DNA from 3 places in the Streptomyces olindensis genome. Region 2 is predicted to be linked to each of the others. Evidence: riboswitches for the same ligand, from Rfam matches in the RefSeq annotation. Region 2 holds a riboswitch; each other region holds the start of a gene.
What was found. Region 2 has a riboswitch for cobalamin ahead of ABZ948_RS15400 (ABC transporter substrate-binding protein). Riboswitches for the same ligand answer to the same signal wherever they lie in the genome.
Positions count from the first base shown of each region.

Region 1: linked by a shared signal. The riboswitch ahead of ABZ948_RS09650 (ribonucleoside-diphosphate reductase subunit alpha) and the one ahead of ABZ948_RS15400 (ABC transporter substrate-binding protein) in region 2 are both predicted to bind cobalamin.
Region 3: linked by a shared signal. The riboswitch ahead of ABZ948_RS10900 (cobalamin biosynthesis protein) and the one ahead of ABZ948_RS15400 (ABC transporter substrate-binding protein) in region 2 are both predicted to bind cobalamin.

Region 1 covers NZ_JBEYZD010000011.1:144,533-146,774, reverse strand. Annotated here, with positions in the region: gene ABZ948_RS09650 (ribonucleoside-diphosphate reductase subunit alpha) at 1-1,345, opposite strand, end outside; cobalamin riboswitch at 1,468-1,597, opposite strand; gene ABZ948_RS09645 (GNAT family N-acetyltransferase) at 1,651-2,157, opposite strand.
Region 2 covers NZ_JBEYZD010000020.1:53,802-56,043, forward strand. Annotated here, with positions in the region: gene ABZ948_RS15400 (ABC transporter substrate-binding protein) at 1-993, opposite strand, end outside; cobalamin riboswitch at 1,078-1,238, opposite strand; gene ABZ948_RS15405 (CoA-binding protein) at 1,333-1,761, shown strand; gene ABZ948_RS15410 (APC family permease) at 1,893-2,242, shown strand, end outside.
Region 3 covers NZ_JBEYZD010000013.1:93,862-96,103, reverse strand. Annotated here, with positions in the region: gene ABZ948_RS10910 (inorganic phosphate transporter) at 1-722, shown strand, start outside; gene ABZ948_RS10905 (hypothetical protein) at 754-975, shown strand; cobalamin riboswitch at 1,130-1,250, shown strand; gene ABZ948_RS10900 (cobalamin biosynthesis protein) at 1,351-2,242, shown strand, end outside.

The DNA.
Region 1 (2,242 bases), on a different contig from region 2:
AGACCGCCGTCTCCCCGTCGCTGGTGACCTCCAGGATCTCCGTGCAGAGGTTGGAGGAGTGCACGACGTGGCCCGGCTCGGCCGTCTGGTTGGCGGTGCGGTTGGCGGCGTCCTTGAAGGTCATCCAGCCGTTGCCGGTCTGCGCGAGGGTGCGCATCATCCGGCCGTACAGCTCGCGGGCGGGCAGGGTCTTCTTCGCCAGGCCCTTCGCCTCGGCGGCCCGGTACGCGGCGTCGAACTCCTCGCCCCACAGGTCGACCAGCTCGGGCACGTCCGCGGGGGAGAACAGCGACCACGGGGCGTCGGCGTTCACCCGGCGCATGAACTCGTCGGGGATCCAGTGCGCGAGGTTGAGGTTGTGCGTCCGGCGGGCGTCCTCGCCGGTGTTGTCGCGCAGTTCCAGGAACTCCTCGATGTCGGAGTGCCAGGTCTCCAGGTAGACGGCGGCGGCGCCCTTGCGGCGGCCGCCCTGGTTCACGGCGGCGACCGAGGCGTCCAGGGTCTTCAGGAACGGGACGATGCCGTTGGAGTGGCCGTTCGTGCCGCGGATCAGCGAACCCCGGGCCCGGATGCGGGAGTAGGCGATGCCGATGCCGCCGGCGTGCTTCGACAGCCGGGCGACCTGGTGGTAGCGGTCGTAGATGGAGTCCAGCTCGTCCTTGGGGGAGTCGAGGAGGTAGCAGGACGACATCTGGGGGTGCCGGGTGCCGGAGTTGAAGAGGGTGGGGGAGGAGGGCAGGTAGTCGAGGCGGCTCATGAGCCCGTAGAGCGCGGCGACCTCGTCCACCGACCTCGCGGTGTCGTCCTCGGCCAGACCGGCGGCGACGCGCAGCATGAAGTGCTGGGGCGTCTCGATCACCTTGCGGGTGATCGGGTGCCGGAGCAGGTAGCGGCTGTGCAGCGTGCGCAGGCCGAAGTAGCCGAAGCGGTCGTCGGCGGCCGTGTCGATCAGAGCGTCGAGGCGGGCGGCGTGGAGGCGTACGAACTCGGCGGTGCGGTCGGCGATGAGGCCCTCGCGGTGCCCGACCGCGACGGACTCGGTGAAGGACGTGACGCCCTGGGAGGCGGCCTCCTCGCGGATGCCGATCGTCAGCAGGCGCGCGGCCAGCCGGGAGTAGGCGGGATCCTCGGAGATGAGGCCGGCGGCCGCCTCCGTCGCCAGCTCGCGCAACTCCGACTCGTCGGCCCGCGCGGACCGGCCGCGCAGCGCGGCGGCGGCGACCCGGCCGGGGTCGGCGTCGGGGAGGTCGGCGGTCAGCTCGGTCAGGGTCCGCAGCAGCGCGGCACCGGGACCGTCGTGCTCTTTCTCTGCGGCTGAGACCGGATCGGCTGGCGCGATGGTCACGTGGGGCTCTCCCTCGCTCGGCAGGGGGCCTCGCCGAGGGCAGGGGGCAGCACGCGAGCGCACGCGGCGTCGCGTCCACCGGCCCATTCCACGAGGCCCGGACGTCAGGCACACCGGCCGGATGGCCGGGCGCACTGTCGGCAGGTCCTCGGACTGACGCCCATGCGCCCATAAAAGAGGCATGGATACACCGTTGCGGGACAGTTCCGGATTCGCACCGGATTCCCCTGCGGCGACAGCGAGCATGAGCATACATCTTGTGCCGGGTGAGGATCACGCCCCTATATGTTGTGTCGCGGATGACTTCAGAGCGTCAACTCGTAAGTGAGCAGCGTGATGTCGTCCAGGTGCGGGACCGGGTTCCAGTCCCGCTCCGGCGTGCGGACGAAGCCCAGGCGTTCGTAGATGCGGTGGGCGGAGTGCATGGTGCGCTGGGTCGACAGCACGATCCGTACGCAGCCCTCCGTGGCCCGTGCCCGGTCGACGCAGGAGCGCACCAGGGCCTCGCCGGCGCCCCGGCCGCGGGCCGCGCGGGACACGGCGAGCATGCGGATCTCGGCCTCGCCGGGGCCGGCTATGTCGGCCATGGGGCCGCCGGACGGTACGAACGTGACGCCGCCGAGCAGCTCGTCGCCCCGGAGCGCGACCAGGACCTCGGCGGCGGCCGCGCGCTTGGCCACGTCCTTCAGCTCGCCGAGGTACTCGTCGCTCTCACCGAAGTCCAAGAGGCCGTCCTGGAGGTAGGCGTGGGCGGTGATGTCACCGAGGGGGCCGTACTCGCCGGGTTCCGCCGGCCGGATGACGATGTCCATGGGCCGAGTGTGCCCCAGGGGAGGGACGACGGAGCCCGGGTTTCCGAGGCCGGTGGTCGGCGGCCGGGTTGCGGGAGAGCCGGGA
Region 2 (2,242 bases):
CGCGGCGGCGACCTGCTCCACGCCCTCGACGGTGCGGATGGTCGGGTTCATGGCCTGCCCGCTGAGCAGCACGTACCGCTTGTGCCGGACCGCGTCCATGTTCCTCGTGGCCGGGTCGGACTCCAGGAAGGCGATCTTCTTCGCGGCGGACTCGGCGGTCTGCGACCTGCGGGTCAGGTCGCCGATGACGAGGACGTCCGGGTCGCGGTCGGCGACCGTCTCCCAGTTGACCTGCGGCCACTCCTGGTGCGTGTCGTCGAAGACGTTGTTCGCGCCGAGGGCCCGGGTGATGATGCCGGGCGCTCCGCAACAGCCCGCCACGTAGGGGGACTCGGAGTTGGCGAACCAGTACAGGAGGGTGACGTCGGAGGCGTCGATGCCCGAGGTGGCCTTCTTCATGCGTCGCTGGAGGGAGGCCACGAGCTCGTCGCCGCGTTGCTTCGCCCCGAACACGGCGGCGAGGTCGCGCACCTCGCCGTAGACGGTGTCGATGCCGAGCGCCTTGTCGCGCGCGCCGTCGCCGCCCCCCGAGTTGTCCTTGCCGGCGCAGTCGGACGGGGAGACGTACGTGGGCACGCCGAGCTTCTCGAACTGCTCGCGGGTGGCGACGCCGCCCTTGCCGAGGGTGGAGACGAAGGACGCGGCGACGAAGTCGGGGTCCTCGTCCAGGACCCGTTCGAAGGAGGGGTTGTTGTCGGCGATGCGCGGCACCCGGGCGTTGGCCTTCTCCAGCCCCTTCATCACGGGGTCGGTCCAGGTGGCCGTGCCCGCGAGGCGGTCGGCGAGGCCGAGGGAGAGCAGGATCTCGGTGGTGCCCTGGTTGAGGGAGACGGCGCGCCGGGGCGGGGCCGCGACGCGTACCTCGTGGCCGCAGTTGTCGAGGGTGACGGCGGCGGCCTTCGCGGGGGCGGGGCGTGCGTCGCCGCAGCCGGTCAGGAGCAGGGAGCCGGCCGCGAGCAGCACGGCGGCACGGGCGGGTCGGGCGAGGGGCACGGAAAACCAGTCCTCAGGCGTCGAGGGCCCGATCGCGGGGCCCGGTCGTACGGTGCTCCCCCGCCGCGCGCGGCCGCGGGGGCCGCCAGCAGGTCTTCGGACTCGGGTTCACCCGGATCGGGGCGCCTTCCCGGACGTCCGCACGACAGTCCAGTGGCCGAGGCCCCGCCCGTCCCCCTCACCGCTGCGCGTCAGTTCCGGATTCGCACCGGATTCCCTGACCCACGTACATGGGTTCGACTGGCCTCGGCAAGCTATCACGGGGTGCCGGGGAATCACCGCGCACCCTGCTTCGTTGTGCGGGCAGCAGTTCTTCCGCGACGTTCGAGGAGGCCGCCGGTGTACGGCGACGAGGCAACGGTCCGCAGGATCCTCACCGAGCTCGGCGACACCTGGGCCGTGGTGGGCCTGTCGTCGAACCGGCAGCGCGCGGCGTACGGCGTCGCCGAGGTGCTCCAGCGCTTCGGCAAGCGCGTCGTGCCCGTGCACCCGAAGGCGGAGTCGGTGCACGGCGAGCAGGGGTACGCGAGCCTGGCGGACATCCCCTTCGACGTGGACGTCGTGGACGTCTTCGTGAACAGCGACCTCGCCGGGGCCGTCGCGGACGAGGCGGTCGCGAAGGGCGCGCAGGCCGTGTGGTTCCAGCTCGGCGTCGTCGACGAGGCGGCGTACGACCGGACTCGCGCGGCGGGCCTGGAGATGGTGATGGACCGCTGCCCGGCCATCGAGATCCCACGACTTCCCCATCGCCGCGTAGCGGATTCCTGAAGCGATTGCCAGGAAACGCCCCTGCCCGGTCAAGGGCGTACAACTCGTCTTTCTGCCGCCGGTGACCGGTTCCTAGCCTGAGGCCTCTTGCTCGCTGAACTCTCCGAGTTCGTTGATGAGAGGCCCCTTGAATGGCAAGCGTCGACCAGGTGGCAGTGGGGGTGGACAGAAGCCCGGGCGGACTGCGCAGGGACGTCGGACTGATCGGGCTCATGTGGGCGTCGGTCGGGTCCATCATCGGATCCGGTTGGCTGTACGGCGCCGAGAAGGCGGTCGTGGCGGCCGGTCCCGCGGCGATCCTGTCCTGGCTCATCGGCGCGGTGGCGATCGTGCTGCTGGCGCTGGTGCACGCGGAACTGGGCGGCATGTTCCCGGTCGCGGGCGGCACGGCCCGCTATCCGCACTACGCGTTCGGCGGACTGGCGGGCATGTCCTTCGGCTGGTTCTCCTGGCTCCAGGCCGCGACGGTGGCACCGATCGA
Region 3 (2,242 bases), on a different contig from region 2:
GGGCCGGCCAGATCGCCTCCGCGGGCCTGGTCTCCCTGGCGCACGGCACCAACGACGCGCAGAAGACGATGGGTGTCATCACCCTGGCCCTGGTCGCCGGCGGCGCCGTCGCGCCCGACTCCGACCCGCCCATGTGGGTCATCCTCTCCGCGGGCATCGCGATCGCGCTCGGCACCTACCTGGGCGGCTGGCGCATCATCCGCACCATGGGCAAGGGCCTGACCGACCTCCGGCCGCAGCAGGGCTTCGCCGCCCAGACCAGCGCGGCGACGGTCATCCTGGCCTCCTCCCACCTCGGTTTCTCCCTGTCCACCACGCACTCGGTGTCCGGCGCGGTGATGGGCGCGGGCCTCGGCCGCAAGGGCGGCGTGGTCCGCTGGTCGACGGCGACGCGGATGTTCGTCGCCTGGGGCCTGACCCTGCCGGCGGCGGCCCTGGTGGCCGCGCTCGCCGAGTACGTGACCGGCTTCGGCGACTGGGGCACCGCCGTGGTGGCCGTCTTCCTCGTCGCCTCCTCGGCGGCCATCTGGAAGATCTCCCGGCGCGAGGTCGTCGACCACACCAATGTCAACGACACCGACGACGCGGAGCCGGCCGGTGTGGTCACCACGGCGATGGCCGCGGTGACGCCGCCGCCTGCGGGCGGCACCTCCGCCGACGTGCCGCCGATACCGGCCCAGGCCACCGCCGAGCGCACACCCTCCACGACCACCACGGTCTGACCCGCCCACCGGCAGCGAGAAGGAAGCAGAGATGAAGATCGACTGGGCGGCCCTCGGCTCCGTCTTCGGCGTGAGCCTCGTCGTCACCGTGGCCCTCGTGGGCCTGTTCACCCTCGGCATCACCGGCCTGTCGCGCCGCGAGCGCGCGGTCGCCGAGGGCGGGTCCGCGAGCCTCGCCGTCACGGGCGCGTACGCGTGCTTCGCGGCGTGCGCGGCGGCCGTGGGCTACGGGATCTATCTGATCGTGGCCTGACGGCCCGATCGCACAGCGTGTCCGCCGGGCGGCACGGGACCTCGGTCCCGTGCCGCCCGGTCGTCGTGTGCGCGAAAGGGGCGATGTGGGGTTCTCCACACTCTCCCCGCGCAGGTCAAGGGCAAGTTGACGGCGGTTCGCGGCCGTGGTGGACTTCCGGGGCCAGTACGGCGGCAGGAGAGGAAGCCGGTGTGAGTCCGGCGCGGTCCCGCCACTGTCACCGGGGTAGCCATCCCCCGGGAGCCAGGAACTCTCACCGCCGGTCTCGTCGAACCAGGGCGTGGACACCCTGAGTGAGGACACGTATCGCCATGCGCGGCTGCCGATCGAGGTTCAGCACCCCACCCCTGCCTGCCCTGTTGGCCGGCTGAGCCCATGGGTGCCGGTCGCGTCTTCGCGTACGGCGCCGCCGCCGGCCTGATCGGTGACCTGCTGCTCGGCGATCCCCGCCGGGGGCATCCGGTCGCCGCGTTCGGGCGGGCCGCGGGTGCCGTGGAACGGGTGTTGTGGCGGGACCACCGCGGGTGGGGCGCGCTGCACACGCTCGTGTGCGCGGGAGGAGCCGTCGCGCTCGGGGCCGTCGCCGAGCGTGCCGTGCGGTCCTCCGCCGTCGCCTCCGTCGCGCTCACCGGAGCCGCCACCTGGGCCGTCGTCGGGGGCACTTCGCTCGCCCGGGAGGCCGGGACCATCGGGCGTGCCCTGGAGGCGGGGGACGTGGAGGCGGCCCGGGCGCGGCTGCCGCATCTGTGCGGGCGCGATCCGCAGGCCCTCGACGCCGACGGGATCGCCCGGGCCGTGGTCGAGTCCGTCGCCGAGAACACCTCCGACGCGGTGGTCGGGGCGCTGGTGTGGGGGGCCGTGGGCGGGGTGTCGGGGCTGCTCGGGTTCCGGGCCGTCAACACCCTGGACGCCATGGTCGGGCACAAGTCGGCCCGTTACCGGCGCTATGGGTGGGCCTCCGCGCGGCTGGACGACCTCGCCGGGTGGCCGGGCGCGCGGCTGACCGCCGTCCTCGCAGTGCTGGCCGGGCCGGATCCGCGGGGGGCCGTCCGCGCCTGGCGGGCGGACGCGGCGCAGCACCCCAGTCCCAACGCCGGGCCCGTGGAGGCCTCGTTCGCGGGGGCGCTCGGGGTGCGGCTGGGCGGGACCCTGTCGTACGGCGGGCGGGTGGAGCACCGGCCCGTGCTGAACACGGACGGGCGGGCCGTCGTCCGCCATGACGTCGAGCGGGCCGTGCGGCTCTCGCGGCGCGTCACCTGGCTGGCGC